2 regions of the Sporolactobacillus sp. PKPK-6 genome follow, and region 1 is predicted to be linked to the other one. Evidence: predicted binding sites of a transcription regulator. Region 1 holds the regulator's gene; the other holds the start of a gene.
The links. Region 1 encodes CtsR, which represses protease genes until heat stress. Its sites were predicted from a motif close to ATGGTCAATAAAGGTCAAACA; they were not measured.
Positions count from the first base shown of each region.

Region 2: AC1MBV_RS02900 (ATP-dependent Clp protease ATP-binding subunit) is a predicted target of CtsR. The motif match lies at 4,415-4,435, and genes of this name have one in related genera.

Region 1 is NZ_JBWXPA010000001.1:1,801,085-1,808,637, forward strand. It holds gene AC1MBV_RS08855 (PIN/TRAM domain-containing protein) at 1-128, opposite strand, end outside; gene radA (DNA repair protein RadA) at 244-1,653, opposite strand; gene clpC (ATP-dependent protease ATP-binding subunit ClpC) at 1,771-4,221, opposite strand; gene AC1MBV_RS08870 (CtsR family transcriptional regulator) at 4,584-5,042, opposite strand; tRNA gene AC1MBV_RS08875 (tRNA-Ala) at 5,541-5,613, opposite strand; tRNA gene AC1MBV_RS08880 (tRNA-Pro) at 5,699-5,772, opposite strand; tRNA gene AC1MBV_RS08885 (tRNA-Arg) at 5,777-5,853, opposite strand; tRNA gene AC1MBV_RS08890 (tRNA-Leu) at 5,867-5,955, opposite strand; tRNA gene AC1MBV_RS08895 (tRNA-Gly) at 5,966-6,040, opposite strand; tRNA gene AC1MBV_RS08900 (tRNA-Lys) at 6,056-6,130, opposite strand; tRNA gene AC1MBV_RS08905 (tRNA-Thr) at 6,140-6,212, opposite strand; tRNA gene AC1MBV_RS08910 (tRNA-Val) at 6,220-6,292, opposite strand; rRNA gene rrf (5S ribosomal RNA) at 6,298-6,414, opposite strand; rRNA gene AC1MBV_RS08920 (23S ribosomal RNA) at 6,488-7,553, opposite strand, start outside.
Region 2 is NZ_JBWXPA010000001.1:592,496-600,048, forward strand. It holds gene AC1MBV_RS02890 (YtxH domain-containing protein) at 44-277, opposite strand; gene tyrS (tyrosine--tRNA ligase) at 418-1,668, opposite strand; T-box leader at 1,758-1,983, opposite strand; gene AC1MBV_RS02900 (ATP-dependent Clp protease ATP-binding subunit) at 2,161-4,365, opposite strand; gene AC1MBV_RS02905 (universal stress protein) at 4,551-4,994, opposite strand; gene AC1MBV_RS02910 (CDP-glycerol glycerophosphotransferase family protein) at 5,222-7,465, opposite strand.

The DNA of each region.
Region 1 (7,553 bases):
AACGGCGAACTAATCCATCCCGGAACTCCATTTCCTAAATTTAAGAGAAACATTATTTTTGGTATATAGACAAAACCGAGCGTACCGCCGATTAAAATAAAGAATAGCTGAATGACACGTTTTATCATTTCCAATCACCTCCTCAAAACATTATAGACAAAATGACAAAATCGAAACTTCCTTTCTGCCATTATGTTCCTTTTTTTCTATAGAACTTGTTTTTTCTTAGTAATATTGGGGTTTTCAAAAATCAGAAGGGAAAAAATCCGGCTCATTCATTTTTTCTTTTCCTGACCCCAGTGCCATTTTAATTGCTTGAGTCAGAGACTCGACACCAACTAACGATACGCCTTCCGGAGACGACCATCCTTCTACATTCTTCGCCGGGATGAAGATCCGTGTAAAGCCAAGCTTAGAAGCCTCGTTCACCCGTTGCTCAATTCGGGACACACGCCGCACTTCTCCGGTCAAACCGATTTCGCCAATAAACGCGTCACCCACTTTGGTGGGTTGATTGTTGAAGCTTGAGGCAATGCTGATTGCAGCAGCGAGATCAACTGCAGGTTCATCCAGTTTCACGCCTCCGGCAACATTGACATAGGCATCCTGATTCTGCAACAGCAGTCCTACCCTTTTTTCCAAAACCGCCATGAGAAGCGATACACGGTGATTATCCAACCCTGCTGCCATCCGGCGCGGATTTCCGAAGCTTGTCGGTGTTACAAGTGCCTGCACCTCGACCAAAAGCGGCCGAGTGCCCTCAATGGATGCGGTCACTGCTGACCCCGCAGCCCCTTTGGCACGTTCCTGAAGAAAGATTTCCGATGGATTGGCGACCTCGACAAGTCCTCCTTCCTTCATTTCAAACACACCCATTTCATTCGTTGAACCGAAGCGGTTTTTAACCGCCCTAAGGATACGAAATGTATGATGGCGCTCTCCCTCAAAATATAATACAGTATCTACCATGTGCTCAAGTGTCCTTGGTCCTGCCAAGGCACCATTTTTTGTAACATGCCCAACGATAAAAATTGCAATGCCTTGCTGTTTCGCTAGACGCAACAAGTAGGCCGTACATTCCTTAACTTGAGAGATGCTTCCCGGAGCTGAAGAAAGATCTGAATTGTAAATGGTTTGAATTGAGTCAATGACCATTATTTCGGGGTTCACTTGTTCAATGTGGCTTTCAATCTGACGAATGTCTGTCTCAGCAAGCACATACAGCTCCGCAGATGACACGCCTAGTCGTGTCGCCCTCATTTTCGTCTGTCGAACGGATTCTTCTCCGGAAATATAAAGTACTCGGTGCCCCGTACGTGCTAATTGATCAGAGGTCTGGAGCAGCAGAGTTGATTTACCAATTCCCGGATCCCCTCCGACAAGGGTAAGCGAAGCGGGTACAACCCCTCCCCCAAGCACTCGATTCAGCTCGACCATTCCCGTCTTTATTCGCGGTTCCTCTTCCAGAATGACATCCGTAAGCCGAGAAGGTTTGCTCGCCGGTCCGGCCGTTTGACCGAGAACGGGCGACGCAGGGCGGATGGTTTCTTCTACCAATGTGTTCCAATTTTGACACCCTGGACAGCGTCCCATCCATTTCGGACTTTCATAGCCGCATTCTTGGCAGATAAATACTGTTTTCACTTTTGCCATTTGATCACCTTACCCATTGTAAATTCGGGTACAGCCCTTTCTGAATAAGAAAAAAAGCCAAGGCTTTAAAACTTTGGCTTCTTCAAACATCAATACAATTGCTCTACTGTGTGAAGATCAAGACTTCACAACGGCTTCTTCTTTTTTCTGGTTTACTAAGTACTCGCCGTCACTGTAATCGATGACAACATTCGTACCTTTCTTGATGTTGCCCTTGAGCAGTTCCTCTGACAACTTATCTTCTACCCGTCGCTGCAGTGCGCGACGAAGCGGTCTGGCACCGTACTCAGGATCATAGCCTTCCTCAACGATCTGTGCCTTCGCTGCATCGGTCAATTCAATAACAATTCCTTGATTTGACAAGCGATTCTTCAGCTGGTTCGCAAGCAGGGTCACAATTTCCAGCAATTGTTCCTTCTTTAATTCATGGAAGACAATGATTTCATCAATTCGGTTCAGGAATTCCGGACGGAATGCCCGTTTCAGCTCACCCATCACCTTTTCTTTCATTGCCTTATATTCATGGCCTTCCTCACCGACTGAAAAGCCCACATATTTGTTCTTCTTCAATTGGCTGGCGCCGACATTAGAAGTCATAATTATTGCCGCATTGCGGAAATCAACCGTTCTTCCCTTGGAATCAGTTAATCTTCCGTCATCAAGTACTTGAAGCAAGATATTAAATACATCAGGATGTGCTTTTTCAATTTCATCGAAAAGGATGACAGAATACGGTTTTTGACGAACCTTTTCAGTCAGCTGGCCGCCTTCTTCATGGCCCACATAACCTGGAGGCGAACCGACCAGGCGGGAAGTCGTATGTTTTTCCATGTATTCCGACATGTCGATGCGAATAATGGCTTCCTCATCGCCAAACAAGGTCTCTGCAACGGCACGAGCGAGTTCCGTTTTTCCGACACCAGTCGGTCCAAGGAAAATGAATGAACCAATTGGACGTTTCGGATCCTTTAATCCTGCACGTGCCCGTCGAATGGCATGTGAAATGGCATCAATTGCTTCATTCTGTCCAATGACGCGTTCATGAAGGATAGACTCCATGTTCAGCAGCCGTTCGCTCTCTTTTTGCTCGAGCTTGACAACCGGAACGCCGGTCCAATTTGCGACTACGAGCGCGACATCGTCCGGAAGGACTTCTGTATTTTCCTTGCCTTGTTTTTCTTTCCATTCCTTCTTGCAAATATCGACTTGTTCTTTCAATTTTTGCTCATGATCACGAAGTGATGCAGCTTTTTCAAATTCCTGGCTTTGTACAGCCGCATCTTTTTCCTTCTTGATGGTTTCCAGACGCTGCTCAAGCTCTTTGAGATTTGGCGGAGCTGTGTACGAACGGAGCCGAACTTTAGAAGCTGCTTCATCAATTAAGTCAATCGCTTTATCGGGAAGAAAACGATCCGAAATGTAACGATCCGACAGCCGCACTGCTTCAGTAATTGCTTCATCCGTGATTTTCACCCGATGATGGGCCTCATAACGGTCACGTAATCCCTTTAATATTTGCACAGATTGTTCTGAAGTTGGTTCTTTTACTTTGATCGGCTGGAATCGTCTTTCTAAGGCCGCATCCTTTTCAATGTACTTGCGGTACTCATCGAGCGTCGTCGCACCAATACATTGCAATTCTCCGCGTGACAGAGAAGGCTTCAGGATATTCGACGCATCAATAGCGCCTTCAGCTCCTCCTGCTCCAATCAACGTGTGTAATTCATCTATAAAAAGAATAACATTGCCCGCTTGGCGAATTTCATCCATAACTTTTTTCAACCGGTCTTCAAACTCGCCACGATATTTTGTCCCGGCTACGACCGTACCCATATCCAAGGTCATGACGCGTTTCTCTCTGAGAATTTCCGGAACTTCATTATTTACAATCTCCTGCGCCAAGCCTTCCGCTACCGCTGTTTTACCAACACCCGGTTCACCGATCAGCACAGGGTTGTTCTTTGTGCGGCGGCTGAGTACCTCAATCACACGTTCAATTTCTTTGCTGCGCCCGATGACAGGGTCAAGCGAACCTTCGCTTGCCATCGCAGTCAGATCACGCGCCAGGCTGTCAAGCGTCGGTGTGCTCGCGTGTGCGGCATTCCGACTCTGAGCGTTCCCGGAGGTTGCCTCGTGGCTTCCAAGCAGCTGAAGGACCTGCTGACGTGCTTTATTAAGACTTACTCCCAGATTATTAAGTACGCGAGCAGCAACCCCTTCACCCTCGCGAATCAATCCAAGAAGAATATGCTCTGTTCCAACGTAAGAATGACCAATTTTTCTTGCTTCATCCATTGAAAGCTCGATAACACGCTTCGCACGCGGTGTGTAATGTGGCGTCTGTACTTCCTCAGTACCGCGGCCAATCAAGGCCTCTACCTCTTTCTGAATTTTTTCAGGATCCAGATTCAAAGCAAGCAGTGCCTTAGCGGCAATACCGTCACCTTCACGCACGAGGCCGAGCAAAATATGTTCTGTTCCAATATTATTATGCCCGAGACGCATCGCTTCTTCTTGTGAAAGTGCGAGCACCTTTTGAGCACGTTCTGTAAATCGTCCAAACATCATAATGGTGGCCTCCTTTAATTGCTATCTCTTTTCACTGGCCTTAAAACAATCTATGCGGCATCAAAAAAACCTTTACCTGTACACTATTCAAACAGCGGTTTTTTTGATCGTTCACCACCCATATTCATTGCCCAAATTTCTCAATACGAGAAATCGGGCTGAGCCGTTAATTAACTATATTCGGCACCGAAGTACTGAAACCCTCTTTAAAAATCAGTATTAAGATGTTCTGTAAGCAACATCCCACTCAAAATACTGATCTCTTTCAGTGTCTTGATGTAATATCTTATTATATCCAATCAATCAGATATTTACCAAGACGAAGGCTTAACAATCAACTTACTGCGCCCACATAACAAATTCTATCTGCTATATGTGAGTGATTGCAACATAGCTCTTAAAAGATTCGCACGCAGTTCATCTCTTAGTGGGATATCAATATCAAGAACCGTATGACTCACAGCCATAAGCATCAATCGTGCCTCTCGGTCGCTGATCACATCTTCCTCAAGCAAATGAACGATAATCGACTCTGCCATACTCTGCGTCAATCTATAACCGATTAATCCGATCATTTCATCAATGAGTTCGGCATCTGTAACCGGGCGGACTTTGACGACACGAATGTATCCGCCACCGCCACGCTTGCTCTCTACAACATAACCGCGCTCAATAGAAAAACGCGTTTTTAAAACATAATTAATCTGCGACGGAACACATTGAAATTTTTCCGCCAGTTCGCTCCGCTTCAATTTAATGATATCGTTCGAATCAAGTATTTCTTTTATATATTTCTCAATGATATCAGAGATATTTCTCATCGGGGCACCCTCTCTCCCTGACTTTGACTAACTTTGACTATGAATTTATTATGCACGATTTTACATAAATAATCAACTTAATTAGTTAGCTAACCTTTTCCATTTTGCTTTATCAATCTTTCTTTGCGTAAGAAAAACCGGGCAAAAACCGCCCGGTCCTGAATCTCCAGTCATGTGAGTCATGTGTCATTGGTTTGTGTCTTTACGGTGCTGAATCATCGCTCCGGTTGCTCGCATCAACTGAGCGCTACCGTGGGCGCACCGCGAGCCTCCTCAGACAGGCAGAAATTAGCGGGGTCTCGCTGGCACCTGATCCCGCAGGCGTGTCGCACCTCTGCTTTGATTTTCGGCCAAGACACTGGTTTATTCGTTTAAATACGGGGCAAAATCTTATACTTTCTTTACTTGCAAAAAAAACAGGATTAATGATCTCTGATCAAAAATCCTGTTTACATTACAACCGACTCTCTAGCAGTCGATTCAAAAATATCGATTAAGTGGAGCCTAGGGGGATCGAACCCCTGACCTCCTGCGTGCAAAGCAGGCGCTCTCCCAGCTGAGCTAAGGCCCCATTTAAATGCGCGCAACGCTATCGAAAGTCGTTGCCAAGTCATACAAAAACCACGAGACAATCTCGTTCTTTTTGTAAGAAACAATCGGGAAGACAGGATTTGAACCTGCGACCCCCACGTCCCGAACGTGGTGCTCTACCAAGCTGAGCCACTTCCCGATAATGGTGCGCCCTAGAGAAGTCGAATCCCCAACCTTCTGATCCGTAGTCAGACGCTCTATCCAATTGAGCTAAGGGCGCAAATAAACTAAAATGGTGCCGAGAGCCGGACTCGAACCGGCACGGTAGTCACCTACCGCAGGATTTTAAGTCCTGTGCGTCTGCCAATTTCGCCATCCCGGCATACATAAAATGGAGCGGAAGACGGGATTCAAACCCGCGACCCCCACCATGGCAAGGTGATGTTCTATCACTGAACTACTTCCGCATAATAATAAACAAATGGTGAGCCACGAAGGATTTGAACCTTCGACCCTCTGATTAAAAGTCAGATGCTCTACCCCTGAGCTAGTGGCTCATGTTACAGTGCCGGTCAGAGGACTTGAACCCCCAACCTACTGATTACGATTCAGTTGCTCTACCAATTGAGCTAGACCGGCATAAAAATGGAGGATATAGGGCTCGAACCTATGACCCTCTGCTTGTAAGGCAGACGCTCTCCCAGCTGAGCTAATCCTCCATAATGCCTGGCAGTGACCTACTCTCACAGGGGGACAGCCCCCAATTACCATCGGCACAGAAGAGCTTAACGACCGTGTTCGGGATGGGAACGGGTGTGACCTCTTCGCTATGACCGCCAGACTTCCGGCTCGCATGAGCCTTCAAAACCGGTAACGAAAGCAATCGAAACAAAACAAGTGAATCCAAGTTCTTCTGGGTTAAGCCCTCGACCGATTAGTATCTGTCCGCTGCACACCTCACGGTGCTTCCACTTCAGACCTATCAACCTCATCATCTCTAAGGGGTCTTACTGATTTAAAATCATGGGAAATCTCATCTTGAAGGGGGCTTCATGCTTAGATGCTTTCAGCACTTATCCCGTCCACACATAGCTACCCAGCGTATGCTCCTGGCGGAACAACTGGTACACCAGCGGTGTGTCCATCCCGGTCCTCTCGTACTAAGGACAGCTCTTCTCAAATTTCCTACGCCCGCGACGGATAGGGACCGAACTGTCTCACGACGTTCTGAACCCAGCTCGCGTACCGCTTTAATGGGCGAACAGCCCAACCCTTGGGACCTACTTCAGCCCCAGGATGCGATGAGCCGACATCGAGGTGCCAAACCTCCCCGTCGATGTGAACTCTTGGGGGAGATAAGCCTGTTATCCCCAGGGTAGCTTTTATCCGTTGAGCGATGGCCCTTCCATGCGGTGCCACCGGATCACTAAGCCCGACTTTCGTCCCTGCTCGACTTGTAGGTCTCGCAGTCAAGCTCCCTTGTGCCTTTACACTCTGCGAATGATTTCCAACCATTCTGAGGGAACCTTTGGGCGCCTCCGTTACCTTTTAGGAGGCGACCGCCCCAGTCAAACTGCCCGCCTGACACTGTCTCCGAACCGGATCACGGTTCAGGGTTAGAATGTCGATATCGTCAGGGCAGTATCCCACCGATGCCTCCACCGAACCTAGCGGTCCGGTTTCCAAGGCTCCTGCCTATCCTGTACAAACGATACCCACATCCAATATCAAGCTGCAGTAAAGCTCCATGGGGTCTTTCCGTCCTGTCGCGGGTAACCTGCATCTTCACAGGTACTATAATTTCACCGGGTCTCTCGTTGAGACAGTATCCAAATCGTTACACCTTTCGTGCGGGTCGGAACTTACCCGACAAGGAATTTCGCTACCTTAGGACCGTTATAGTTACGGCCGCCGTTTACTGGGGCTTCAATTCAAAGCTTCTCCCGAAGGATAACCTCTCCTTTTAACCTTCCAGCACCG
Region 2 (7,553 bases), 1.2 Mb from region 1:
TCTGCTTGAAGAGCTCTTTTATTATTTGCTTAATGATTCTAACTTAGCTGAACGGCTCGTCATCTTTATGAAGCAGGCTCGTTGTCGCTTGTTTTACTTTGTCAACACCGCTGTCTACGATTTCCCTTACAGAAAGGTCCTTGCGCATCTCAGCTCCTGATTTCGGAGCAAACAGCAAAGCAATAGATGCACCGATCGCGCCGCCAATAATTCCGCCAAGCACCAGCTCCTTAATGCCAGTACCGCTGCATGTACACTTTTCATTTTCTGAAGCCATTATTTAGCCCCTCCTTAACCGCAATCTGAATTGGTAGCTGAATACCCATAGCTCTAAAGCATGTATCAACTACACTTAGTATACCATGTGATACAATCCCGTCCTAAAACTTCAATTTATTTTGCATAACTTAGAAAAAATTAGAATTGTATTAATGTGTATTTTTTCTTGCCACGGCGGACAATAACATATTCATCGTCAATTCGATCATCATTCGTCACCTGTGCATTCAAATCCATGCAACGCACCCCGTTAATATAAATTGCGCCATTAGAAATATCTTCGCGTGCTTGACGTTTGGAAGATACAACACCAGCTTCAACAAGCAAATCAAGCAGCCTGACCGCCTCTTTGGTTGTCGCGTTAAATGTCGGTACATCTTTAAAGCCCTGCTTAATTTCCTCTCCGCTCAGTTGTGCAACATCGCCGCTGAACAGCGCTTTTGAAATGTGTTCTGCCTGCTGCAATGCATGTTCACCATGGACCAGAATGGTCATTTCTTTAGCAAGTGTTTTTTGAGCCTTTCGTTCTTCCGGGTGTTCCTTGACCTCTTTAGCCAATGCTTCAATTTCAGCTTTCGTTAAGAACGTAAAATATTTTAAGAAGTTAACGACATCATCATCTGATGCATTGAACCAAAATTGGTACCATTCATACGGGGTTGTGCGCTCAGGATCCAACCAGATTGCTCCGCCCATTGATTTGCCGAATTTAGTACCGTCGCTCTTTGTGATTAAAGGAAAGGTCATGGCAAATGCTTGTTCTTCATGGCCGCGCTTCCGAATTAATTCCAAACCGGCAGTGATGTTGCCCCATTGATCGCTGCCTCCGACCTGCATTCTGCAATGTTTTTTCTCATAAAGGTTGAGGTAATCAAAAGATTGCAACAGCATATATGAGAATTCAGTAAACGAAATACCTGCTTCCAGCCTTGTCTGCACGGAATCTTTGGACAGCATATAATTCAGTGTGAAATATTTGCCGACATCTCGTAGAAATTCAATTGCGGACAATGAATTAAGCCATTCTGCGTTATTAACAAAGGTCGCATTTCCTTCATCAAAATGTAGAAAACGATTCAATTGACCTTTCAAGCTCTCTGCATAGCTGTCCACTACCTCTTTTGTATTCAGCTGCCTTTCCGTTGAACGACCGCTTGGATCGCCGATCATACCTGTACCGCCACCGACAACAGCAATTGGATGATGCCCTGCTTTCTGCAGACGCATCATGATTACAATGACGAGTAAGTTTCCTGCATGCAGACTGTTTGCAGTTGGGTCAAAACCGCAATAGAAGGTCAGCGGCTTCTTCAATGCCTCACGCAATGCTGTTTCATCCGATACTTGATTAATTAAACCTCGATACTTTAAATCATCAATAATATCCATAATTGGTTCAACCTTTCCTAATTAAATTGAATCTCTTTCATGTTAAAAAAGTTACTGCTAAAAGTTAAAAAAATAAAAAGCGCTCCTTAAAAAGGAGCGCTGATCGCACGGTACCATCCTTGTTAACTGATAAAAAAACAGTCACTTAATTAACTCATAACGGCTGCAACCGTCCTCTGCTACTAATTGAATATATGTTCACAGAAGATACTCGAGGAGGTAATTCGCTGCATCGATTGCTGCAAGGCTCGCACCAAACCGCCTGCTCTCTTAATAGCCGTTTCGACCGCTACTTATTCCTGTCATTGTTTTTCACTATATAATGTATAGTCATTCTGCCACTTTTTTTGATTCCTGTCAAATTTTCAATAACGAACTGATTCGTAAACTTTGACTTATCCTACAATCTTATTCATGCGTTCTTATCATTGAAACTATTTGCTTCAGTAAAAGAAAAAAGCACTGCTTTGCAAGTGCTTTTTTCGAATTGATTTATTCAACAGTTACTTTGATGTCTCCATCACTCTCATCAACGTTCATTTTCTTCGCATTACCATGGTCAATAAGCAAGTCGGAAATTTGATCCTCAACCTTCTCTTCAAGAACCCGACGCAATGGTCGTGCGCCAAATTCGGGATTGTAACCGAGCTCTGCCAATTTCTTTTTCGCTGCATCCGTGACACTCAACTCGATGCCCTGTTCAGAAGCTGCCACGCGGATATCACCTAACATTAGATCGACAATGGAAAGCAAATCTTCTTTTTTCAATGCATTGAATTTGATAATTCCATCCAAACGGTTCAAAAATTCAGGCTGGAAATAATCTTCAAGCTGTTTAATCATATCTTCACGACTGCTTGTTGTTCCAAAACCGACCGAAGCAGATTTATTCTTTATCCCGGCGTTGCTTGTCATGATAATAACCGTATCTTTGAAGCTTACCGTTCTTCCCTGGCTGTCTGTCAAGCGACCATCATCCAAGATTTGCAGAAAGATGTGCATTACGTCCGGATGTGCTTTCTCAATCTCATCAAGCAAAATAATGCTGTATGGTTTGCGACGAACTTTCTCAGTAAGCTGTCCGGCTTCGTCATGGCCTACATAACCCGGAGGTGCTCCGATTAAACGAGACACTGAGTGCTTTTCCATGTATTCACTCATATCAAGACGGATCATTGAATCGCGTTCACCAAACATTTCTTCAGCAAGCGTTTTTGCAAGCTCGGTCTTTCCGACACCGGTTGGTCCTACAAACAAGAACGAACCAATTGGACGTGTTGTTTTGCGAAAGCCTGTGCGATTGCGGCGAATGGCACGTGATACTTTTTGGACGGCTTCGCTTTGACCGATTACTTTTGCATTGAGGCGGTCAGCCAAATTACGCATTTTGTTTTGTTCATCAGCCTGCAATTTGCGAACCGGAATCCCTGTACGTGTCTCAACAATTTGCTGAATCAGTACATCATCAACAACCGCATCTTTGCCGGTAACGGGCAATTCAGAACCATTGGCTTTGATTTTCTCCAACTGTTCCAACTGCTTCTGATACGCATGTTCTTGATCACGAAGACGTGCAGCAGTTTCAAATTGCTCATTTTTTGTCGCTTCTGCCTTAGCCGCAGAGATCTCTTCAATTTTCTTCTTAACACTCTCTGTATCAACAGGAGTAAGATTCAAATTAACCTTAGACCCCGACTCATCCATTAGGTCAATTGCTTTATCCGGAAGAAAACGATCCTGAATGTATCGCGCCGACAGCGCCACGCATGCCTTGATTGCTTCATCCGTATACCGAACATGATGGTACTTTTCATACTTCGATTGAATGCCTTTTAAGATCTGAATGGTCTGTTCCTGAGTCGGCTCATTGACAATGACCGGCTGGAAACGCCGCTCCAAAGCTGCATCTTTTTCAATTTTGCGGTATTCATTCAAGGTCGTCGCGCCGATAATTTGCAATTCGCCACGAGCAAGTGCCGGCTTCAAAATATTTCCTGCATCCATAGATCCGCCTTCTGCAGACCCGGCTCCGACGAGCAAGTGTACTTCATCGATAAAGACAATGCAGTTCTTCCGCTTTTCAATCTCAGCCATCAACTGTTTCATTCGCTGCTCAAATTGACCTCTGATTCCTGTACCCGCAACTAAGGAAGCAACATCAATCAGATAAATTTCTTTATTTGCCAGCTTTGCAGGTACCTTTCCTTCGGTAATCTTTAAAGCGAGTCCTTCAGCAATCGCTGTCTTACCAACACCTGGCTCTCCGATAAGGACCGGATTATTTTTATTTCTTCTATTTAGCGTTTCAATAACTAATTGAACTTCGCGCTCACGACCAATGACCGGATCAATTTTTCCCTGTCGTGCAGCTTCGGTCAGATTTCTTCCGACTTGATCCAGAAATCCGCCACGACGGTGACCACCGCCGCCACCTCCCGCTGACTTTCCGTTCATCCCGTCAAAATTCAAACCGTTTTCCTGAGCTCTATTTTCACCGGAGGCCATTGACGGTTGAATAAAGCTGCGGAATAAATCATCAAATGGCGACCCGCCGCCCTGAAAAAATGAAGGCATATTAAAATTATTTTTCATTTTTGCGTAGCACTCCTCACAAAGATGAAGATGTTTTTGCTGTCCATTAATCATTACATTCATTTCAACAACTGCTTGATTTAATTTACACTCATCACAAAGCATAAGATCAAACCTCCTTCAGTTTGATTTAATGTCAATTAGGATTTGGATTCTTTTGACCTTATTTGACCTTATGACTATATTATAATCTGACCTTCTTTGACTTTCAAGTATAAAGGATAAAAAAATAAAAAACCTCTGCAATGACGATATTTGCAAAGGTTGTTAACCATATCAGTAAAAATTAATTATTTGACGATCATAACCGGGCATTGCGCGAGTTGAAGCACTTTATTGCTGACACTCCCTAGGATCATCTGTCCAAATGCACCCATTCCTCGGTTGCCCATAATAATTAAATCTTTCTTCGTATCATTTGCATAATCACAAATTTCTTGTGCCGCAATACCGTAAAGATGTTTTTTGCGGAACGTCACAGATGTATCTTTAGATGCTTTTTCGATAGTGTCGTCGAGCATCTGATTTCCTTCTCTTTCTTCAACCTCTTTGACATCCGCATCCAGTGATGGACCGACCATAGAATAGAAAGGAAAATAGACTGGAGATGGGCTCACATAAAGTAATGTAATTTCGGCATTCTTCTTTCCTGAAGCGATCGAAACTGCTTCATGAACAGCGCGGTTTGCCGGCTCAGAACCATCAACAGGAACGAGAATCTTATACATAATCATCACCAACCTTCCAAAACTCTTTAACTTACTACACCTATACTATACCACCTTTCAAAATTTGTAAGCGTATTTTAAGACAATAATTCCCTAATTTTATGACATTTTTTCTACACTTATAACAATGATTAAAATTTCCGATTTTCGAAAAAAAAGCTGTTTCAAAGCCAAATATTCGACTTAGGAACAACTTCTTTAACATTGCTTGATTCCATTTGAACTAATCAATTTTATTTAAATACAGTTTTCACTACCTTTTCCGAAGAATGCCCGTTTTCAAGCGAGCAGAACTTATCAAAAAATGCATCAAAACGATCAGATACGGCAAATCCGGATGCTGCAATGTTCTGCACAGCCTGAATTACTTCCTCTGTTGTCAAAACAAGCGGTCCTGGTGCTTTCTGTTCAAATTCAAAATAAAAGCCGCGCAGGTGATCACGATAGTCATCAATATCATACGTAAAGAAAATCATTGGCCGTCTTAAATTCGCAAAATCAAAGAAAACGGATGAATAGTCCGTAATCAAGAGATCAGAGATCATGTAAAGTTCACTAATGTCCTCATGATGTGAATAATCATAAGCAAATCCTTCATATTCAGTTAAATCAAGGTTATCAGCAATCAAGTAGTGCATGCGCATGATGATTATGAAATCTTCTCCAAGTTCCTTTTGCATGCGTCGCAGATCCAGATCCAATTCAAAACGATAACGACCTTTACCATAGAATTGATTATCACGCCATGTCGGTGCGTATAAAATAACTTTCTTATCTTTTGGCAAGCCAATTCGATCCTTAATTGCATCGATCGTTTCTTGATTATTCTTCTGATATAGAAAATCGTTGCGTGGATAGCCGGACTCGATCATTGTATTCTCAAAGCCGAACGCACGAGCAAAAATTTCCGATGAATACCGGTTTGGTGATATTAAATAATCCCACCGAGCAGACTCTGCCAGAAAATTCCGTTTGTACTTCTCAGTATTTGTTCCTGGCATGTGTACTTCTTCCATATCCAAAGCTAGTCGTTTTAATGGTGTTCCATGCCATGTTTGAAGATAAATCGTGTGTTTCGGTTTTGACATCCAAAGCGGTAAGCGCACATTCGTCACCCAATAATTAGCACGGGTCATGAGCATCAGCCATTTCCATGAAAAACGCTTGACGTACGGCAATTGATGCTGTTCAAACAATTCTGTATACTTGGCGTTAGCGCTCCAGATCAATTGATATTCAGGGCAATGCTCACGCATATACTCATAGATCGCACGCGGATTGCAACTGTATTGGCGACCGAAAAAGCTCTCAAACATCACTAAATTCTTTTTCATCGGCAGATGAGAAAGGGCTTGAAATGTTCGGTGATAAAGAGATGTAAATACTCTGCTCTTCTTTACACGATTCAAGCCGCGTCTTGCTTTCCCTTTAAGTGCATCAGCCACGGTATACGGCGCGATGCGGAAAGCAAGGCTGTGATTGCGATTTCGCTTCACAATCAGGCTCTTCTTCAATCCATTCAGTTTAATGATGTGGCGGCCAGTGATCACCTTATGTCTGGCAAGAATACGCACTGGACGTTCAGAATACAGCATCCCGTTCTTTTTGTGAGTCAGTTCCAGCCTGAAATACAGATAAACGGGCTCTTCGATATCAGCAAACTGCGATGCAATGGGCTTGAGATCAATGGCAAGAGAAAAACCTGCCCAATCATAATTACGATTTAAAGATGCGGCAGCCTCTGTTAAATCCGGACGTTCTACATTCTCAGTCCGCCATTCCGCAATGACCTCTTCTTCGCTGTTTAAAAGCATGATTTTCTTTTGGATATCAGGCTGCGAAAGCACATCAGAAAACGGGAAAACAACATGTCCTTCGAGAGTAAGCATAAAAGTTCTGCTGATCTCCGCACGATCAATTCGAGCCATTACGTGAACTTCCTCAACACGCAGTGAAAGGCCATTCTTTTTTGTATAAAAAGGAATGAGCATTTTGTCTTGCTCTTCATTATAGAGGCTAAACAAATCGAGCGGTTGCAGCGGTCGCAGTGCATGCAAGCGAATAGTCAAGCGAAAACCCTCTTCGAGCTCACTTCGATCAACAATCTCCATCTCTTCAGTCTGAGCTTCGTCCAAATTTGAATAGACCTGATCTAATAACGACTGGTCTACAGGTACAGATATGAAAAAGTCCCAATAGTCGCGTTCAAACAAGCGATTCTGAATTGCCGGCAACATAATTTTGATCTTTGCATCCCAATAGTCATTTTCGTCTTTGCTCACAGACTCAATAGGAAATACAAACGCAGCATCGCCAAAACGATCGCACACGTGTATTTCCATGCGTTTTATGTAACTTTCATCTGCCATTGGATTGAAACGAATGGTGACGTTCCATTCTCCCGGACTCGCCTCAAAACTTAAAATCCGTGGTTTTATTAATTTTTTTATCTGTTTTTCGGCTTGCTCACTGATCATTTCCCCTGCTCCTCCTAGATGTAGTAGGATCTATCCATTCATTTTTACTCTTCTTGTTTTTTTTATTGGTTGTAACCACTATGACCAT